Regions from separate parts of the Bacillus marinisedimentorum genome, predicted to be linked through region 2. Evidence: a T-box and tRNA genes for the amino acid it is inferred to sense, from the RefSeq annotation. Region 2 holds a T-box; the other holds one or more tRNA genes.
The links. The T-box of region 2 lies ahead of leuS (leucine--tRNA ligase). A T-box ahead of a tRNA ligase gene usually reads a tRNA of that ligase, here a tRNA-Leu.
Positions count from the first base shown of each region.

Region 1: it has a tRNA-Leu gene. The T-box ahead of leuS (leucine--tRNA ligase) is inferred to sense a tRNA for this amino acid. The anticodon was not compared.

Region 1 is NZ_LWBL02000081.1:976-10,365, reverse strand. It holds rRNA gene rrf (5S ribosomal RNA) at 1-10, shown strand, start outside; tRNA gene A4U59_RS20520 (tRNA-Asn) at 164-238, shown strand; tRNA gene A4U59_RS20515 (tRNA-Ser) at 241-332, shown strand; tRNA gene A4U59_RS20510 (tRNA-Glu) at 342-413, shown strand; tRNA gene A4U59_RS20505 (tRNA-Val) at 463-538, shown strand; tRNA gene A4U59_RS20500 (tRNA-Met) at 722-798, shown strand; tRNA gene A4U59_RS20495 (tRNA-Asp) at 804-880, shown strand; tRNA gene A4U59_RS20490 (tRNA-Phe) at 1,073-1,148, shown strand; tRNA gene A4U59_RS20485 (tRNA-Thr) at 1,156-1,231, shown strand; tRNA gene A4U59_RS20480 (tRNA-Tyr) at 1,241-1,325, shown strand; tRNA gene A4U59_RS20475 (tRNA-Trp) at 1,350-1,423, shown strand; tRNA gene A4U59_RS20470 (tRNA-His) at 1,433-1,507, shown strand; tRNA gene A4U59_RS20465 (tRNA-Gln) at 1,531-1,605, shown strand; tRNA gene A4U59_RS20460 (tRNA-Gly) at 1,611-1,685, shown strand; tRNA gene A4U59_RS20455 (tRNA-Cys) at 1,690-1,763, shown strand; tRNA gene A4U59_RS20450 (tRNA-Leu) at 1,775-1,856, shown strand; tRNA gene A4U59_RS20445 (tRNA-Ser) at 2,037-2,128, shown strand; tRNA gene A4U59_RS20440 (tRNA-Leu) at 2,138-2,219, shown strand; gene A4U59_RS20435 (hypothetical protein) at 2,465-2,977, shown strand; tRNA gene A4U59_RS20425 (tRNA-Gly) at 3,296-3,369, shown strand; gene A4U59_RS20420 (B3/B4 domain-containing protein) at 3,517-4,185, opposite strand; gene A4U59_RS20415 (ABC-ATPase domain-containing protein) at 4,270-5,985, shown strand; gene queG (tRNA epoxyqueuosine(34) reductase QueG) at 6,023-7,153, shown strand; gene A4U59_RS20405 (methylated-DNA--[protein]-cysteine S-methyltransferase) at 7,229-7,759, shown strand; gene A4U59_RS20400 (amidase domain-containing protein) at 7,896-8,783, shown strand; gene trmL (tRNA (uridine(34)/cytosine(34)/5-carboxymethylaminomethyluridine(34)-2'-O)-methyltransferase TrmL) at 8,888-9,370, shown strand.
Region 2 is NZ_LWBL02000029.1:36,288-47,332, forward strand. It holds gene A4U59_RS21330 (hypothetical protein) at 1-29, opposite strand, end outside; gene A4U59_RS08950 (DUF6884 domain-containing protein) at 56-490, shown strand; gene A4U59_RS08955 (hypothetical protein) at 583-816, shown strand; gene A4U59_RS22390 (hypothetical protein) at 1,019-1,147, opposite strand; gene A4U59_RS08960 (putative polysaccharide biosynthesis protein) at 1,196-2,806, opposite strand; gene A4U59_RS08965 (BaiN/RdsA family NAD(P)/FAD-dependent oxidoreductase) at 3,056-4,324, shown strand; gene A4U59_RS08970 (sporulation protein Cse60) at 4,367-4,555, opposite strand; gene A4U59_RS08975 (TrkA C-terminal domain-containing protein) at 4,843-5,550, opposite strand; gene A4U59_RS08980 (hypothetical protein) at 5,701-6,105, opposite strand; gene yvfG (protein YvfG) at 6,202-6,420, opposite strand; gene leuS (leucine--tRNA ligase) at 6,759-9,176, opposite strand; T-box leader at 9,241-9,464, opposite strand; gene A4U59_RS08995 (MDR family MFS transporter) at 9,617-10,831, opposite strand; gene A4U59_RS09000 (DUF2524 family protein) at 11,014-11,045, opposite strand, start outside.

The DNA.
Region 1 (9,390 bases), on a different contig from region 2:
GCCGCCGGGCGAAATTTCAACAATTCCACAGTAGCTCAGTGACGAGCAACGCATCCCTGAATCGGCTGCGAGTTGCTTCGACGCATATGCTTCTCTGACTTAGCATGCAGAGGAAGAAGCAGTAGTGACGCTGCTAAATCAGTTAAGGAAGATAGATAACCATTCCACAGTAGCTCAGTGGTAGAGCCCTCGGCTGTTAACCGAGCTGTCGCAGGTTCGAATCCTGCCTGTGGAGCCAATGGAGAGCTGTCCGAGTGGCCGAAGGAGCACGATTGGAAATCGTGTAGACGGCTACCGCCGTCTCGAGGGTTCGAATCCCTCGCTCTCCGCCATATTAAATTGGCCCCTTGGTCAAGTGGTTAAGACACCGCCCTTTCACGGCGGTAACAGGGGTTCGAATCCCCTAGGGGTCACTGACAGAAGTGAATGCCAGGCATTCCTGGCATATCGCTTCACTATATCGGAGGATTAGCTCAGCTGGGAGAGCACCTGCCTTACAAGCAGGGGGTCGGCAGTTCGATCCTGTCATCCTCCACCATATGCTTTCCAAATCTGAAAGTTTCTATATTATCGCGGGATGGAGCAACGAGCGATACATCTATGAATCCGCTTCGAGTTGTCTCGACGCATCAATCATCCCGGAATAGGCTTGCAGAGGAAGAGACAGTTAGTTTTTAACTGCGTAACTCCAGGATACAAAGTAACACTTTATTCATATCATCGCGGGATGGAGCAGTTCGGTAGCTCGTCGGGCTCATAACCCGAAGGTCGCAGGTTCAAATCCTGCTCCCGCAACCAAATATGGTCCGGTAGTTCAGTTGGTTAGAATGCCTGCCTGTCACGCAGGAGGTCGCGGGTTCGAGTCCCGTCCGGACCGCCATTTTTGAAGTGAAATGGCCGAATGGTTAAGTGCATTACAGTATGGCTCGATAGCTCAGTCACGAGCATCCGCTTCTCTGAGTCCACATCGAGTTGTCTCGACGCATGATCTTCCTTGATTAAACTGGCAGAGGAAGAGACAGGTAACTATGTAAGGCCGAATGATTAAGTAAGTTCATGTACACTACAGTATGGCTCGATAGCTCAGTCGGTAGAGCAGAGGACTGAAAATCCTCGTGTCGGCGGTTCGATTCCGTCTCGAGCCACCATTTGTGTGCCGGTCTAGCTCAATTGGTAGAGCAACTGACTTGTAATCAGTAGGTTGGGGGTTCAAGTCCTCTGGCCGGCACCATTTTCATATGGAGGAGTAGCGAAGTGGCTAAACGCGGCAGACTGTAAATCTGTTCCCTCAGGGTTCGGTGGTTCGAATCCGCCCTCCTCCACCATTTTTTATTCACAAAAGATCATATAGGGGCATAGTTTAACGGTAGAACAGAGGTCTCCAAAACCTCCAGTGTGGGTTCGATTCCTACTGCCCCTGCCAATTAACATGGCGGCTATGGCGAAGTGGTTAACGCATCGGATTGTGGCTCCGACATCATGGGTTCGATTCCCATTAGTCGCCCCATAAAGGATGCAGTAAACTCTTATTGGGCTATAGCCAAGCGGTAAGGCAACGGACTTTGACTCCGTCATGCGCTGGTTCGAATCCAGCTAGCCCAGCCATTATTGCGGAAGTAGTTCAGTGGTAGAACACCACCTTGCCAAGGTGGGGGTCGCGGGTTCGAATCCCGTCTTCCGCTCCATTAAGGCGGTATAGCCAAGTGGTAAGGCAGAGGTCTGCAAAACCTTTATCACCGGTTCAAATCCGGTTACCGCCTCCAATTTTTATTATGCCGGTGTGGCGGAATTGGCAGACGCGCACGACTCAAAATCGTGTTCCTTCTGGAGTGCCGGTTCGACCCCGGCCACCGGTATTGCCCAACAATTCAGTTGTTGTGAAAAAGGATTCTTTCATTAAAGTGAAAGGGTCTTTTTTCATACGATGACTTGTATTGTATCCTTCCTGATCTATTGCACGGAGAGGGCAGACTGAGGATTCAAAAGTTATCAGCATCCATTGTGTGATGGCTGCAAGTTTTTAAATAATAAACCTTGGAGAAGTACCCAAGTGGCTATAAGGGGGCGCACTCGAAATGCGTTAGGGCGGGCAACCGTCGCGTGAGTTCGAATCTCACCTTCTCCGCCATTATACTTTGCCGGCGTGGCGGAATTGGCAGACGCGCACGACTCAAAATCGTGTTCCTTCTGGAGTGCCGGTTCGACCCCGGCCGCCGGTATTAATATCCACAATCGAGACCGCTTATTTTCTGCGGTTCTTCTTTTCCCCGTTTTGATGCGGGGGTTTTTTTATAGCCTAGACTGTCAATCAGTATCAGGGTTTTACTTAATCAAGAAATTGGAGTATATACATTCAGTGACCAAATGTATATTATTGGTATTTGGATGAAAGTCTGTTACTATTTTAATAGAGACTGGTTAGATAGGCCAGACCATAACTTGCCTAAAGAAAGAAGGCTGAAAAATGAAAAAGAAAAGCCTATTCTGGACGATAATCATAAGCATGACAATACTTGCAGTCTCATCTTTCTCAATTTATACAATGATGGCAACTGGCAGCGGGGAAGAGATCGATGAGGGAACAGGAAACAATAACACGGTATCAAAAGAAAAAGTCGAAGAAATTCAGGCCACCATTGGCAAACAGAATCAGGATGTCGGAAGGTTCGTTGCAAAAACACACGATTTTTACAATGAAACACTAGGATACGGTGGGATTAACAGTGTCAATTGGAATGAGCAAAGGGAAATGGCTAGAAATGTAACGGTGAAGACAAAAGAGTTCGTTTCTTCTGTAGGTAGTAAAAACTTAAAGACCGATTTGAAGGATATTCAGCGGATTTCGGAGGCTGTCATGGACGAAGAGCAAAAGAGTCACATTCTGGAGCTTCACCGTTATTTTCATGACCTGGATATCGCTTTGAATAATTACGGCGGGTTTGACAGGATCTGGGGTGTGACAAAGACACTCGACTGATAGGTTGACCCATCAGTTTTTGATTACTGCGATCCTGGCCCAAGGATGAATATCTGATTCGATGCTGCTGCAACGCCTATTTTCGACATTTTTCAGATTTGCCCCTTGAAATATGATTTGAATTTCAATATAATAATAATCATTCCGATGGAAAAACACTTTGCGGGTGTAGTTTAGTGGTAAAACCTCAGCCACGAGGGTTACTTCTTTGAATAAGCTACGAGTTGCCTCGACGCATTAATCATCTCTGAGTAAGCTGGCAGAGGAAGAGGCATGACTGTCGGCAACACAAACAACTTTATATATCTGATTAATTATGCGGGTGTAGTTTAGTGGTAAAACCTCAGCCTTCCAAGCTGATGTCGTGGGTTCGATTCCCATCACCCGCTCCATTCTAAATTTTTATACTTAAACCTTGTGACTAACGCAGTGTTTCGTTTTTAATGAAGCATTGCGTTTTTTAATGTGCGTAGGAGCATTACATTATAGAGGAATAAAATGACCTGCTTGCCAATAGTGCAAGCAGGCGGAGAGCCAGTTTATTCAATCACTCTTGTTTCTCTTGTGCCTCCGTGGACCTGAGTGAACATTTTGCCGGCGGCTTCGAGCAGTTGTGCTGCTTCGTCACGATTCATGGACGGCCTCAGATAAAACAGCTGAAGGGCGTTTGCTGTTTCTTTTGTGACGGCTGTTCTAGCAGAATCGGTGATCGGGCTTCCGAAAGAGCCGGTGTCATCCCTTGAGAGGAGTTTGTCCTGCATGTTCATATCACGTCCGTTCAAGGCTTTGTATTGATCCTCACCGGTTCCGATATCAATCGTCACATCGCCGGCAAGCTTATCCATGTCATAGATGCCGACCGGGATTTCATATTGCAGGGAAAAGAAGTTGTTGATATCGGCTGCAGAATGGATGAGCGGAATGGTATCCTTTTTTTTCAGGCGGCGGTAGAGCGCTTCGGCAGAGTGCCTGTATCGGGACGGGTCCGTTCCTGCCTGCTTGAACACTTGCCGCCATTCATGAATGCCGGGAAAGTCGTTTATTTGTTTGACATCCAGGTCGAGCTGCAGGGATTCCTGATACAGCTGCAGCCTTCCTTTTATCATTTGAGGTGCATCATCAATCACGATATCATGATAGGTAATGCAGCCTATTTTGAAATCGGGAATATGTTCTTTCACTTTAGGCGAGATTGAAACATTGGGCATTGTGCGTTCCTCCTATAGGCTCTTTTAATCAGTGTAGCATATGGAAGCACTGCACTTGAAATAGATTGACAGAGGTGATGGATGATGGAAAAACTGCGGCATTTGCTGCGGAAGATTGATGGTAAGGGTTATAAGGCATATAAAGACATTCAGGGGACTTATACCTTCGGCAGCTGGAGGCTTGCTGTAGATTATGTCCAGGGTGATCCGTTTGCCTCCCCTTCAAAAATCCGTGTACTGGTCCCGCGTAAGAATGCGGGTTATGAGGCAAGCTGGGATGACACAAAACACCGGAAGATCCGAACAGAAGATTTTATTGCGCGGCTTGCTGCCAGGGAAATCAGGAAGAAAGGCGGCAAGGGTGCAGGCGGGACAGGGAAGAGCGGATTGATTATGATTGATGCACCGGGCCAGGAAGTGTTAGAGCGGACTGCTGTGTCCATAAATGATAAAGAGATTGGGCTTTGCCTTTCCATCGGGCTTCCCGCCCGCGGTCGGCGGGTGCTCGGCAAACAGGCAGAGCAATTGTTTTTTGAAGAAATCCCTGCGATTTTACAGGGAAGCATCTTTAATATTGATACAAGTGAACTCTCCCGTGCACATCGGCTCGCTGACCAGCAGGGGGCAATCCGGGGTTATATGAAGGAAAACGGAATCATTTCATTTATTGCCGATGGTGCCGTACTTCCGCGCGAGAGCGGAGTGAGCAGCCGGCCGCTGAGGGAAGGGAAAGTTGTTCCGTTTGTGAGTCCTGCAAGCATGTCAGTGGAGATACAGGTCCCTCATAAGGAAGATCCTGTCACGGGGATGGCGGTGAAAGAGGGAATCACCGTCATCGCCGGCGGAGGATACCATGGAAAAAGTACCCTCTTGAAGGCGATCGAGCTTGGCGTTTATGATCATATTGAAGGTGATGGAAGAGAGTTTGTCCTCAGCCATCCCGATGCTGTGAAAGTGAGGGCTGAAGACGGGCGGAAGATAACGGGAGTTAATATTTCACCGTTCATTAATAACCTTCCTTACGAGAAAAACACCCATTCGTTTACGACCGAAAATGCGAGCGGAAGCACTTCTCAGGCCGCTAATATAATGGAAGGTATGGAATCCAGGGCATCGGTCCTATTGATTGATGAAGATACAAGTGCCACCAACTTTATGATCAGGGACGCAAGAATGCAGGCGCTCGTTGCAAAAGAGAAGGAACCTATCACGCCTTTTATCGATCGGGTCAAGCACCTGTATGAAGAGCGGAACATCTCGACTATCCTTGTCATGGGCGGTTCGGGGGATTATTTCGATGTTGCCGATAAAGTTATCCGGATGGAAGAGTATATACCTGCAGACGTGACAGCCGAGGCCCGGGACATTGCCAGGAAAATCGAATTTAAGCGAGAGAGCGAAGCAGGCGGGAGCTTTACTGCTATCAGTGAGCGCATTCCGCTGCCGCAAAGCCTTGACAGCAGAAAAGGCAAGAAATCGAAAGTGACAGCAAGGGGTTTATCGTCGATCCAGTATGGAAGGAGCGACATTCAGCTTCAATATGTAGAACAGCTTGTTGATCAAAGCCAGACAAGGATGATAGCGGAAATCTTATTTTTTCTGGAAAGAGAAAAAAGATTAAGCCGGCAAGAAGCAGCAATCCCCGCTTTACTTGATTTCATTGAAGAAAAGATGGACAATGAGGGGCCCGGCTCCTTTACGTTATCCAAAGGGCAGCATCCGGGCGATCTGGCCAGGCCGCGCCGGCATGAAATCGCCGCTGCGCTGAACAGGCTTCGGACACTTGGAATCAAAAAGTAAGCTGTCCGCCCATTTTTAAGAAAAAGAGGTGAAATCCATGAATACCGCCCAGCTCAAAGAAGAGATAATCGCATATAGTAAAACAATCGGCATTGACAAAATCGGCTTTGCAAGTGCTGACACCTTTCAAACGCTGAAGGGGAGGCTTGAAAACCAGCAGGAATTGGGGTACCAGTCCGGTTTTGAAGAACCTGACATCGAGAAGAGGACCAATCCGGAGCTGCTGGTGCCGCAGGCAAAATCAATCATCTCGATTGCACTTGCCTACCCCTCCAAAATGAAGGACGCTCCGCGGAGCACAAAGGAAAAACGGCGCGGTTTGTTTGCCCGGGCTTCCTGGGGACTGGACTATCATGATGTCCTGAGGGACCGCCTGCAAAAGCTCGAAGCCTTCATTTTGGAAAAAGTACCGGAAGCAAAGGTGAAATCAATGGTTGATACCGGCGAACTTTCCGACCGTGCCGCAGCGGAACGGGCAGGGATTGGCTGGAGCGGGAAAAACACCTCCATCATAACTCCCGAGCTAGGCTCATATGTTTACCTTGGTGAAATGATTACGACCATCCCTTTTGAACCGGATACACCTATTGAAGACAGATGCGGCACCTGCAATAAGTGCATTGATGCTTGCCCGACCGGGGCAATTGTCCAGGGGGGGCAGCTTGACTCAAGCAAATGCATCGCTTTTTTGACGCAAACGAAAGGCTTCCTGGCAGATGAGTACCGCGATAAAATTGGAAATCGAGTTTATGGATGCGATACGTGCCAACTCGTTTGCCCGGAAAATAAAAAAGTGGATTTTCATTTCCACCCGGAGATGGAACCGGATCCGGAGGTTGTGAAACCGGAGCTTAAACCGCTTCTCAGCATTTCCAACCGGGAGTTCAAAGAAAAATTCGGTCCCATTGCAGGATCGTGGCGCGGAAAGAAACCGATTCAGCGAAATGCCATTATTGCTCTTGCCCACTACAGGGATGAATCAGCGGTACCTGATTTAAAGCGCCTCGTTAAAGAAGACCCCAGGCCGGTGATTAGAGGCACTGCTGCCTGGGCCCTAGGAAAAATAGGCAGTGAAGATGCCGAAAAGTTTCTTATACAGGCGAAAAAGCGAGAAAACGATGAAAAAGTAATGGAAGAAATCGATAAAGGACTGGAAATGCTTAAATAAGCTCTGTTTTACGCTTCGTAATTATTGTCTTTTTTCTGTAAGATATTGAAAAAGTAATGGAAAAGAAGGGATAGGATGACAGGAAAGCCAACCCTCTATTTCGATGAAATGGAAAGCCCGATGGGAGCAGTCACTATTGTTTCCACTGAAAAGGGAATTTGTAAAATTCATTTCGGAGACAGTGAGAGTGCGCTGCCTCTTTTATCCGCCTGGTCCAAAAAAGTGTTTTACACAGTTGAGCTGGAGCAGAATGCAGAAATGCTTTTCGATGCGCAAAGCCAGCTCAGCGACTATTTCGCCGGCATAAGAAAAGAGTTTCAGCTTCCGCTGGATTTCCAGGGGACACCTTTTCAGAAAAAGGTATGGAGCGAGCTCTTACGGATTGAATACGGTGAAACCCGGTCATACAAAGACATTGCACAGGCTGTAAATGCACCAAGGGCTGTCAGGGCTGTAGGCAATGCTGTGAACCGAAACCCTTTGCCAATTATCATTCCATGCCACCGGATCATCGGGAGCAACGGTGAGCTAGTCGGCTACAACGGCGGATTGGAAAAGAAGCAGCAGCTCCTCCAAATTGAAGATGCTCTCGAAAAAATCAGTTAGAAGTGCCAAACGGCGCTTTTTTTTTGCCTGCTAAGGATTGCCCATAAGCTCTATTTCTTGCTTTTTCCATAGGTGCACGCCCCTGTTTTTATCTGCATATGTATATCTTAAAATAAATTCAGGGGAGAACTGCCTGATGGATTGGCTGCATGAGTTGAAAAAGAACTGGAAAACGCAGGTTCATGAATTTGCAGGAACGGAGGAGAACAAAGTATTTCCTGCACAAAAGCTGGAAGGAACTGAACGCAGGCTAAGGCTGCTGGAAAACAGGGTAGCAGAAATTGTGAAGGCAAAGACGACCGGTGAAATTTACAGCCTGCTCCGTTATGAAGAAAGTGAGATTATCCAATATGCTTTGCACCATGAATATTTGCTTAAACAAAAAGAACATCTATATATAGAAGAAGAAATAGAACATCGCGAAGCCGAATTCAAAAGCGGGAAATTGAAGTCGGACCGGGCGGTGATCGAGCAGCAGCCAGAAGAGCCGCCTTCCATCGATTGGAGTGAAAGCGGGAACGAAGAGAGATCTCCTTTTTATTATGACAGGCTGGCTGCGGTGAAATATGCTGAACGATGGTGGAACAGTTATAATCCCAATTTTAAAAAGTTCGATGTCGATTGCACCAACTTTATATCACAGTGCCTGTATGCGGGAGGAGCGCCAATGAGCGGGTACCCGAACCGAAGCAAGGGATGGTGGTACCGGAACAATAATTGGAGTTATTCCTGGGCTGTTGCTCATTCGCTCCGCTGGTACTTGAGCGGCGCAAAAACAGGACTGCGGGGGAAGGAAATGGCATCAGCAGATCTTCTGCAGCCTGGTGATGTGATCTGCTATGATTTTGAAGGTGACGGCAAATGGGACCATAATACGATTGTTGTAGCGAAGGATGCTGCCGGAATGCCGCTTGTAAATGCCCATACGAATAACAGCCGCATGCGGTATTGGTCCTATGAAGATTCAGCCGCCTGGACTCCGAATATCCAGTATAAATTCTTTCACATTGTCGATGATAGTTGAACCATCCGGAGGTTCAATTTGCAGGCGAAAGGCCGATTTCTATAAAAAAGGTGCCGCATGCTATAATAGGAAAAGTACAAACCTATTTATAAGTTCTGTTTGAGGTGACAACTGTGGGAATTCATATTGTGCTTTTCCAGCCGCTGATCCCGGCGAATACAGGAAACATTGCAAGGACGTGTGCAGGAACCGGTATATCACTGCATCTTGTCAGGCCGCTTGGGTTTTCAACTGATGATAAAATGCTGAAAAGGGCCGGTCTCGATTACTGGGAGCATGTTGATATCCATTACCATGACTCGTTGGATGAGCTGTTCCAGGCATACAGCAGCGGCAATTTTTACTTTATAACAAAGTTCGGCAAGAATGTGTTTACGGATGCGGACTTCAGCAATTCGGATCAGGAACTCTTTTTCGTGTTCGGCCGGGAAACAACCGGACTGCCTGATGAAATTCCGGAAAAATATCCGGACCAGTGCCTGCGGCTGCCGATGACAGGCAATATCCGCTCGCTCAACCTTTCGAACACAGCAGCCATTATTGCATATGAGGCTTTGAGACAGCAGCGCTTCCCGGGCCTTTCCTGAGAAATAAAAAACGACCTGAT
Region 2 (11,045 bases):
TCTGTTGCCTTTTGAACTACCTGAGTCACAAGACAACCAGCAAGGAGTTGTTGTTATGAAACGTGTCGGATTATTGGCTACCGCCCGGAAAAAACAGAACAGGCCGGCACCTGTCCATTCTTTTTACACAAGCACGCTGTTTCAAAAATCGATTGCATATGCAGCTCAATACTATGATACCCTTTATTTTTATAATGCAAAAGATGGTCTTCTATTTCCGGATACCATCATGCAGCCGTATGATGTTTCGATTCGGTCTTTATCATCTGGACAAAAACTGGAATGGGCTGACCGGATAGTAAAACAGCTGAGCAGGCATGAACCAGCCGGAGAATGCAGCGTGTTCCTGCACGGCGGCAAGGTATACCGGGATTATCTTGAGCCGGCATTGCAAAAGGCAGGGTTTTCCTTTGAAGTGCCGCTGCAGGGCCTCGGAATCGGCCGCCAGCTCTCATGGTATAGCGACAGGCTAGAAAGACGCTCCCTCTAGCTAAACTTCATGAAATATGGGCATCCGCCCTTCCGCTTTTGCCCCAGATACATATAGTGTACAGGAAAATAAAACAGTAAGGAGCGGGTAAGATGTACGATTACAACAGGCAGCAGGACCAATCATTCTTCCCTGGGGTCCCCGGATTTCCAGGCTATCCTTCACCAGGTTTCCCTGGTACACCGGGCTATCCAGGTACACCAGGATATGGAAATATCGAACGGCAGCTTCAACGTATCGAACGCCGCCTTGACCGGCAGGAACGGCAAATTGACCGCCTTGAACGCAGAGTGTCCAGAATTGAGCGCCGCCTTGGCATAAGCTGATCAGACAGCAACTGTAAAAAAGAAGGCCGTTTATAAGGCTAAGTAGTTCCGATTACGTGGAGAAAATCTAAAATAACAGCCGAAGATTTAGCACCGTGAATAACAAGGAAATTAACTTTACAAAATGCGCACAAAAAGCTTGGGAAACATCCCAAGCTTTTTCCTTTTGATATAGTGTTCTTGTATCCTTCGGGCAAAATAATCATGAGATTTTATCTTCTAATTCTTTAACTCTTTTTTCTAACTTTTTCGACCTTTGTTCCGCTTCATAAGCGGTATAAAATGCTCCCGATGCAAGAGTAAATGCTGCCAGAACCCAATACCAATCCACTTCATTTCCCCCTAAGAATACAATATTTCCACAAAACGGAACTACATATTATAAGGCCCTCTTTCTTCTCTTTCTGAGAAAACGCACTCGCTCTCCGAGAACAGTATAAGCAAGATTAGAGTAAATGCCCAGAAGCAAATACACAATGCCGCCGATACCGATGCCGACAATCAAGATCAAAAATGATTCCATCCTGCCGTCTTTGTAGAAAACAAACGGTGACATGAGCCACTGGGCCGCCAGGACAGCTCCGCCCATGATTGCCGCAAACAGCGCCATAAGCAGCACCCTTTTGCCCAGAAAAGCAAGATTATAGTTTGCATGTATCCTTATTTTCCATAAGTTATAGATGACAGCTGCACCAAAACCGATATAAGTTGCAGTTATGGAACCGAATGTTTCAAATGCCATAATGAGCGGGACGTTCAGCACCACTTTCAGCACCCAGCCTATAGCAAGTCCGCGAACCGCAAAACGCTGGGCATTGATTCCCTGCAAAATTGCTGCTGTTATTGTAAACAGGCCGAAGAAGAGTGCAAGCGGTGCATAAAATTGTAATATCTCTCCGCCTGCCTCACTGATATCAAAGAAAAAACCATACGCCGGAAAAGCGAGCACAGACAAGCCGACACCTGCCGGCATAATCAAATAAATTCCGATTTGCAGCGCCTGGCTGATCTGCCGGTGCAGTTTCCGTATATTATTTTCTGTAAATGACGACGTTACCGTCGGAATCAAAGTGAGCCCGAATGCAGTTGCCAGCGAGACGGGAATCAGCACCAGTTTGTTGCTGTAAAAATTGAAGATCCCGAGCAGCGCCTCGGAATCCGGGCTGTCCATCGTGCGGTTGAACGTGAACTGATCAACTATCTGGAAAAGCGGGATTGCAAGGCCGACAAACACAAACGGACCAGCATAAGACAGCAGTTCTTTGTACATATCCTTTAAAGGCATATTATGATTGGCGGTGCTGTCTTCAAGCAGTTTATCAAGATGTTTTTTCCTTTTGGCCCAGTAGATGATCAAAACGAGCAAGCCCGCGATGGCTCCAATAAACGCAGCAAAAGTCGACCAGCCGACAGCATCAGCCATCTCGCCTTCCCACACCCTCAAAATCAAAAAACTGGCACCGAGAATGAAGGCGATGCGGATAATTTGCTCCACAACCTGTGAAACCGCCGTCGGACCCATCGATTGATGGCCCTGAAAAAAGCCCCTGATCAGACTCATCACCGGAACGACAAGCAATGCGACACTTACCATCCGAATGACCATTGTCACATCGGCAACCGAATTCCCCTTACTGTTTTCTTCGATGACATATGGGGCGATAAACGGAGCCAGCGTAAATAACAGCAAGAAAGCGGCAAGCCCTGTCGCCGACATAAGAACGAGCCCTGTTTTAAACAGCCTTCTGCCCGTATGGTAATCCCCCATCGCGTTGTATTTGGAAACGAACTTTGAAACAGCGAGCGGAACCCCCATCGTCGCGAGGCTGATGAAAATGGTATATGGATTATAACCGTATGAAAATAAAGCACCGCCCTTCTCGCCGACAAGCGCATAGAACGGGAAAACATAAATCATACCGAGGAATTTTGATAAAAACGTTGCGGCAGTTAAAATCAATGTACCTCTTAAAAGACGGGAATCTGACATACTGTTCCTCCTGTACGGCCTTTTAGACGGCCGGGCAAAACTGTTTCTGGATAACTCCTGTATTTTATCATATCTCAACAAAATAGCGTTAACCAGGCTGCCGTTCTTGATAGGCATCCGGTTAAAAACCATTCCCTCATTCGTCTCAAACAAATCTCATTATAACAGTTAATTTGAAATCACGGGCCAATACTGCTATAAAAAAAGTACTGGCAGTAAATGCTGAACCAAGAGGAAGCTGGTGAAATGATGAAATATGATGCGATCGTAATCGGCGGGGGGCCTTCCGGCTTAATGGCAGCCATCGCCGCCGCCGAACATAACAACAGGGTCCTTCTAGTTGACAAAGGAAATAAGCTTGGCCGCAAGCTTGCCATTTCGGGAGGCGGCCGCTGCAACGTGACGAACAGGCTGCCCGCCGAAGAAATCATTAAACACATTCCGGGCAACGGCAGATTTTTATACAGTGCATTTTCCATCTTCAATAATGAAGATATCATCGCCTTTTTTGAAAATCTTGGCGTGGAATTGAAAGAAGAGGACCACGGCCGTATGTTCCCGGCCAATGACAAAGCCCAATCCGTTGTGGATGCATTACTGGGGGAGCTGAAGAGACATAACGTTGATATCCGGACAAATACACCTGTCAAAACTGTCCGTTATGAAAAAGGGGAAACGGCGGGAATTACGCTGAACGACGGAATCAACGTGGATGCAAAAGCGGTCGTTATCGCTGTCGGGGGCAAGTCAGTACCACATACCGGGTCGACCGGTGACGGGTATGCATGGGCTGAAAAAGCCGGACATTCCGTGACTGATTTGTATCCGACAGAGGTTCCGCTCACATCTGCTGAACCATTTATTAAAAACAAAAGCCTCCAGGGGCTGTCGCTGCGTGATGTATCCCTCTCCGTCATTAATCCGAAAGGGAAGACAGCCGTCACACACCGGATGGATATGATCTTCACCCATTTCGGCATTTCCGGCCCGGCCGTCCTTCGCTGCAGTCAATTTGTCGTTAAGACAATGAAGAAGTTCAATACGGAAAACGTGGAAATGCGCCTCGATGTGAAACCTGACGACAATGAGGAAGCTGTGTTCCAAACAATTGCCAAAATGCTGAAGGATCATCCAAAAAAGGCCATGAAAAATGTATTGAAAGGGTATTTTCCTGAGCGATATATGCTGTTTTTGCTGGACCAATCCGATATTGGCGCTGACACACCGGGCGGCCAAATCAGTGCTGAATTGGTGCGCAAACTGGCAAAGGCTGTAAAACAATTCACTTTCACGGTCAACGGCACACTCCCGATTGAAAAAGCATTTGTCACTGGCGGCGGTGTAAGTGTCAAAGAAATCAATCCGAAAGAAATGAGTTCAAAAAAAATGGCCGGATTGTTCTTTTGCGGGGAAATTCTTGATATCCACGGCTATACAGGCGGTTATAATATTACGTCAGCCCTGATCACAGGCCGGATTGCCGGGATGAATGCAGGACTGTATGCATCCGGGTCCTGACGTCTGAATGAAGTAAGAGGTGCTAATTCGCACCTCTCTCGTTCAGTCCGATTCCCTATAAATGATCATCGCTGAATACAGGTACTCGAAACCCGCGTTCTCATCACCCGCTATTGCCGTATGGAATTTGATATCTTTTACGGCGTGCTCGTCAACCTCTTCCAAAAAAGCATTCACACCTTTCTGCAAGTCCTCCTCGTGCGCTTCATCCACTATTTTCACTTTAAGCATACGCCACCTCCATAGAGGAAAAATACAACATCCGCCCTGTCGAACCCTTTGGCGAAATGGAGGTTTTTTTATTAAAAATTGACAATAAAACCGTATTGGAAACTTTGAGTCTTCATGAATGTCAATATCAAATCATGCTGTCGCCTGCGGTGGAGTTTTCATCAGATAAGTCCTCCATCGGCAAAGAAACCAACAGCTGTGTTTGACACACCCTTTACAGTAAAAACACTGCACTCCATCGGTCTCTGGCCGGGAGTCCAGTGCCCGATAAAATTGCAGAATCGCTTTTATAACTCAATTGGGATCTCACTGTTGCTTTGATCGACTTTTTCCTTCAGCTCGTGATAAAATTTCACTTTGATTGCTTCCTTGTCCCCATAAAGATAAAGTGTGTCACCTTCCTGGATTTCCGTCTCATACAGCTTTTCACGGATCTTCATATCCCCCCTTATCAAGTAAAGAAGGTTAACATCCTCTTTTTCTTCGATGACATCATCGGCATTTTCCCCGAGATACCTGGACCCCGGATGAATGGGAATGTTAATGATTAAATCGTTGTCGCTTAAGTACAATACTTCTTTGGCAGTCATTTCCGGGAGCTCAAAGGTTTCCCTGATTTCGGCCTTGAATTTTTCCTGGATATAGTACTGGATTCCTTTTATGCGGATAAAAAAGAAAAAGAAGAGCATGCCAATGATGACCCACATCAATTCAGTCGTACGGAAACTGTTCGATAAAATTTGGCTGATTGTCGAGATTATTACGGCAAGCGAGAAGGCACCGAATAGGATCAGAAAGCTCCCGATCCGCCTCCGTACCGGATGGGAGATGACCAATTCACTTTCTGAGGTGGTGAAACCCGTACCCGTCAGCATGGAAATTGTCTGAAACCGCGCGACTTCATGAGACAGGCCGGTTAGTTCCATTAACACAGTCGAAATCCGAATGACAAGATAGACAGCAAGAAAATACATCAATATAAAGATAAAGGCCATGAATGTTCCCTCCACCTGCAAACTGCAGGACATGCGATACTACTTTATTTCACTCTGCCGGAAGTAATAAACCAATTTTATATGCCGATATTTACCACCATCGCCCCTCCTGCAGGATGCCAAAAAAGCAAAACCTCCGCGCCGCGGAGGTTAGACTGTCACATAAAATATTTCATTTTTTCCGTATCTGTTCAAAATACGGGCGGCTATTCGTGCAGCCCTCCGCCCTTCGCAAATAAGGACAATATCTTGTTGGCAAACCGCATTCGACTTTGCTTCCCGCTGCAAATAAGGAAGCGGAATATTTTGCGCGGCTTCGGCCGGTCTGCGATACGCACTGATGAAGTCGCGTATGTCAATCAGGCAATATCGGCCGCAATCCGTTATATTTCCTTTGAATTCTTTTATATGAAGACTTGGTTTGATATAGACCTGCCAGACTGCCAGCAAACCTAAAGCTGCTGCAGCAATAACTACAAACCATTCCATCAACATCACCTCAACCTCTTCGTTCATGCATGCCTGCCGCTTTTTGTTATATTTGGCTGTGTTCATCTGGTTACTTTAATGATTTTCCTCTTGCAGGAAAAAGCAAACCCGGCCAGCCACGCTCTTACCGGAAGCTGTCGGGAAACAGGCTTCAGCCTGCCTTCACTCTTCCATATATACTTCCTGATACGCTTCTTCCAGATTCCGTATCCGCCTGACAATTTCAGAGTTCTTATTGATTTGATCGTCTAAAATCGAGCCGACTACCAATTTATAATAACTATTCATTGCCTGTGTTTTAGTGAAATGATTCCGGTTTTTGGCTATGTAGTCCCTGAAATTTTCAGAGAGCCGGTCTTTGCTGAACATTTCATTGTTCACAGCTTTCTCCCCCTTTAGCACTGCAATTGAGCAAGGAGTGCAGGAAAATATTTGTCGAGCTGATTTTTATCATAATCGCCTCATGCTTATTAATCAACGAAAAAGCCCTGCCGGCAAAAAACTATTTTTGTCCTCTTCCTGAGATGTTATGAGTTCCTCTAATCGGACCAGTACACATATATATGGACGATTCAGCGGAAATTAACAGCCGCATTTAATAGAGCCAAAAAGAAAGGACGAAATCAAATGCGATTTCGTCCGCCAATTGTTGTGTTATGTTCATTTTTTCTCCCGCTGACTGAACCAGGTTACGGCAAAACATGGCTTTCTTCAATTCATTAATTTGCTACGATATTCACCAGCTTGCCAGGCACGGCGATCACTTTGCGGATCGTCTTGCCTTCGAGCATTTCCTTGACGTTTTCATCATTCATGACAAGCTCTTGCATCTGTTCTTTATTGGCATCGGAAGGAATATTCATGCGGTGCTTCACCTTGCCCATCAGCTGAACCACAATTTCCACTTCGTCTTCCACGAGCTTTGACTCATCATACGTTGGCCATGCTTCGTACGTAATGGTGTCAGCATGCCCCAGTTTCTCCCATAACTCCTCTGCAAGGTGCGGAGCCACCGGTGACAGCATCTTCACAAAGCCTTCCATGTAAGTCGTTGGCATCGTTTCTGCTTTATATGCTTCATTGATAAACACCATCAGCTGCGAAATGCCGACATTGAAACGCAGCTCATTAAAGTCTTCTGTCACTTTTTTCACGGTCTGGTGATAGACACGCTCAAGGGTGTCGTTCGACTGTGCATCCGATATCGCTGGATTCAGGGCTCCATTTTCAGTGACGAATAGGCGCCAGATCCGATCCAGGAAGCGTCGTGAACCGTCAAGGCCGTTTTCAGACCATGCTATCGATGCTTCAAGCGGTCCCATGAACATTTCATACAGGCGCAGCGTATCGGCGCCATGGCTTTCCACGATATCATCCGGATTCACAACATTGCCGCGAGACTTGCTCATCTTTTCGTTGTTTTCACCAAGAATCATTCCCTGGTTAAAGAGGCTCTGGAACGGCTCTTTTGTCGGAACGATCCCTGCATCATACAGGACTTTATGCCAGAAACGGGCGTAAAGCAAGTGAAGGACAGCGTGTTCCGCCCCGCCGATATAAATATCAACCGGAAGCCACGTTTTCAGCTTTTCCGGGTCGGCCAGGCTGCTGTTGTTATGCGGATCGATATAACGCAAGTAGTACCAGCAGCTACCGGCCCATTGCGGCATCGTATTCGTCTCGCGGCGGCCTTTCATGCCGGTTTCTTCATCCACGACATTAACCCACTCTTCCACATTGGCAAGCGGAGATTCACCTGTTCCGGACGGTTTGATTTCATCCAGTTTCGGAAGCATGAGCGGAAGATCCTCTTCAGGCACCGGCTTCAGCGTTCCATCCTCCAGGTGGATGATCGGAATCGGCTCCCCCCAGTAGCGCTGGCGGCTGAACAGCCAGTCACGCAGGCGGTATGTTGTTTTCTTCGTGCCTTTTTCCTTATCTTCCAGCCACTCAATGGCTTTTTCGATCGCCTCTTCTTTTCCGAGCCCATCAAGGAACCCGGAGTTGATGTGCTTACCGTCTCCTGTATAGGCTTCTTCATCGATATTTCCGCCTTCAACGACTTCCGCAATCGGCAAATCATATTTTCGGGCAAATTCCCAGTCGCGCTCATCATGTCCCGGAACGGCCATAATTGCACCAGTGCCGTAACTCATCAGCACATAATCGGCGATCCATATCGGCAGCTTGCTGCCATTGATCGGATTGACCGCGTAAGCACCGGTGAATACACCTGTCTTATCTTTGGCAAGGTCAGTCCTTTCAAGGTCGCTTTTCGCTTGGACCATTTGCTTATATTCATAAACAGCAGCTTTATGCTCTTCCGTCACGATTTCATCAACAAGCGGATTTTCGGGGGCCAGCACACAATACGTGGCGCCAAACAATGTATCAGGCCTGGTCGTGAAGACGGTGAACCCTTCTGCAGAGCCTTCGATCGCAAAATCGACCTCAGCCCCTTCTGACCGGCCGATCCAGTTCCGCTGCATTTCTTTAATGCTTTCCGGCCAGTCGAGCTCCTCAAGGTCTTCAAGCAGGCGGTCCGCATATTCGGTGATTTTCAGCATCCACTGCTTCATCGGCCGGCGTTCAACCGGATGGCCGCCCCGTTCACTTTTTCCGTCAATGACTTCTTCATTGGCAAGGACAGTGCCGAGTGCCGGGCACCAGTTCACCGGCACCTCATCTACATATGCCAGCCCGCGCTCATACAATTTCAAGAAAATCCACTGCGTCCATTTATAATAATGGGGATCAGTCGTATTGATTTCACGGTCCCAGTCGTATGAGAAGCCGAGAGATTTGATCTGGCGGCGGAACGTGTTGATGTTATGCTCGGTGAATTCGGCCGGATCATTTCCGGTATCAAGGGCATACTGTTCAGCCGGCAGTCCGAACGCGTCCCAGCCCATCGGATGCAGCACATTATATCCCTGCATCCGCTTCATCCTGGATAAAATATCAGTTGCCGTATAGCCTTCAGGGTGCCCTACATGAAGTCCGGCACCTGATGGATACGGGAACATATCAAGGGCATAAAATTTTTCCTTATCCTGCTGTTCCACCGTCTTGAAAGTTTTATTTTTTTCCCAATACTGCTGCCATTTCTTTTCAATCGCTTTGTGGTCAAATGACATGAAATTTCCTCCTTCATCGTGTTTGGCTCCAATAATACGGCTAAAAAAAGCCTCCCATCCCTGATAAAGGGACGAGAGGCATCATATCCTTCCCGCGGTACCACCCGGTTTAGTGCATAGAGCACCCGCTTATCAATCCTTAACGCGGACGGACGGCAGATCTTACTTTATCTGTTTCAGACCTGCAACTTTGAAGGCGAGTTCATGGAGAAATCAGGGTTGGCTTGCACCGGCCGCCAACTCTCTGGACCCTATTCTGCCACTACTAATCCTTCTCATCGTTATTAAGCCGTTTCCATAATATCTTAATTCTAAATATAGGCCTTCCCGACTGTCAAGTCAAGAAATGCGGAGACCACCGGCCCGGTGTACACATAGCAGGTCGTCTAAAGGAATTCCCTCCTTTATCATCAATCAAAATGCGTTCTGGCCAAAGCGCCTCATACTCCTGAAACGACAGGCTCGGGCTTGGCGGCTTCAATCTCTTTCAGCTTTCTGTCATATACAATCGTTGCAGCCATAGCAGCTGCATAGAAACCGATCAGGAGGGTAAAGAGAATCTGCATGCCAAACATATCGGCAACCAGGCCTCCAAGTACAGGTCCCAGCATCCGGCCCCCTGTCGCCGTGCTGTTGACAATCCCCTGGTAAAAGCCCTGCCTGCCTTTTGGCGCCAGTTCATTAGCTGCGGTCGGCACCGCCGGCCAGACAAACATCTCTCCGATTGTAAGTATGACCATTGCAGCCGCAAATCCGGTGAATTCAACTGCCTGCCCTGCTACTGCAAAGGCAGCAATAAAAATGGCAAGCCCTGTCAAAATCTGGGCTTTGATTGTTTTAACTCGACGGTCTACAGCAAATTTGAGGAGCGGCTGGCCAAGAACAATAAGCGCGCCGTTGATCGTCCACAGCAAGCTGTATTGCTTTAACGAAATATTAAGCTCCTGTGTATATGCAGCAATAGTCGATTGCCACTGCACATAACCCATCCACGCCAGCAAATATCCGAAACTGAGGAGGATTAAAGCCTGGAGACGTTTTTTGCTCTTTACGGAAGAAGCATGGTTCAGGATACTTGTCGGGCTTGCCCCGTGATCAACCTGCCCGTCCTGAATCCCTTTGAATCCAAAAACAGCGAGCGCTAAAAACGCAAGGTACATGACGGTGTTTGCGATAAATACGTATTCAAATTTATACGACGCAACCAGTCCGCCTCCGGCGGCACCAATTGCCACCCCGAGATTCTGGGCGACATAAACGGCATTAAATGCTTTACGGCCGCCTGCAGGCCATACGCTTCCTGCCATCGCATACATGGCTGGAAAAATCATTCCGGCTCCGAAGCCGAGCACTGCCATCAAGATCGCATAGGCATAAAAATTCTGGTGGAAGAAAATCATAGACGTTATTGCTGTTGCAGTAAGCAAGATCCCGCTTATAATCGTCCGGTATCCGCCAATTTTATCAAACAGGGTTCCGCCGAAAAGATTGCCGATAATTCCTGCACCTGCATTAAACATAAGCACAAGCCCTGCAACTGCCAACGATTTCCCTAAATGTTCATGTATATAAATAGTATTGAGCGGCCATAGGAACGAAGCCCCCGTTACGTTGATTACCATGCCGGCAACAAGCAGCCACAGTGCTTTTGGCATGTCCACCCTCCTCTTGCATAATAATCCTTCGCATACCAAAATAATTTTAGTCATTTCCTTCAAAAGATGCAATAAAAAAATCCCATTCTTACTGTACAATTTTTTAAGAGAAAAAACCGAGAGAGACAGCCTCAAAAAGCTGTCCCTCTCCGTTCTGTTTTCGCAAAGTAAATTGAAAAAAATTAAAACTCGTTCAGAATCATATGCTGCTGCA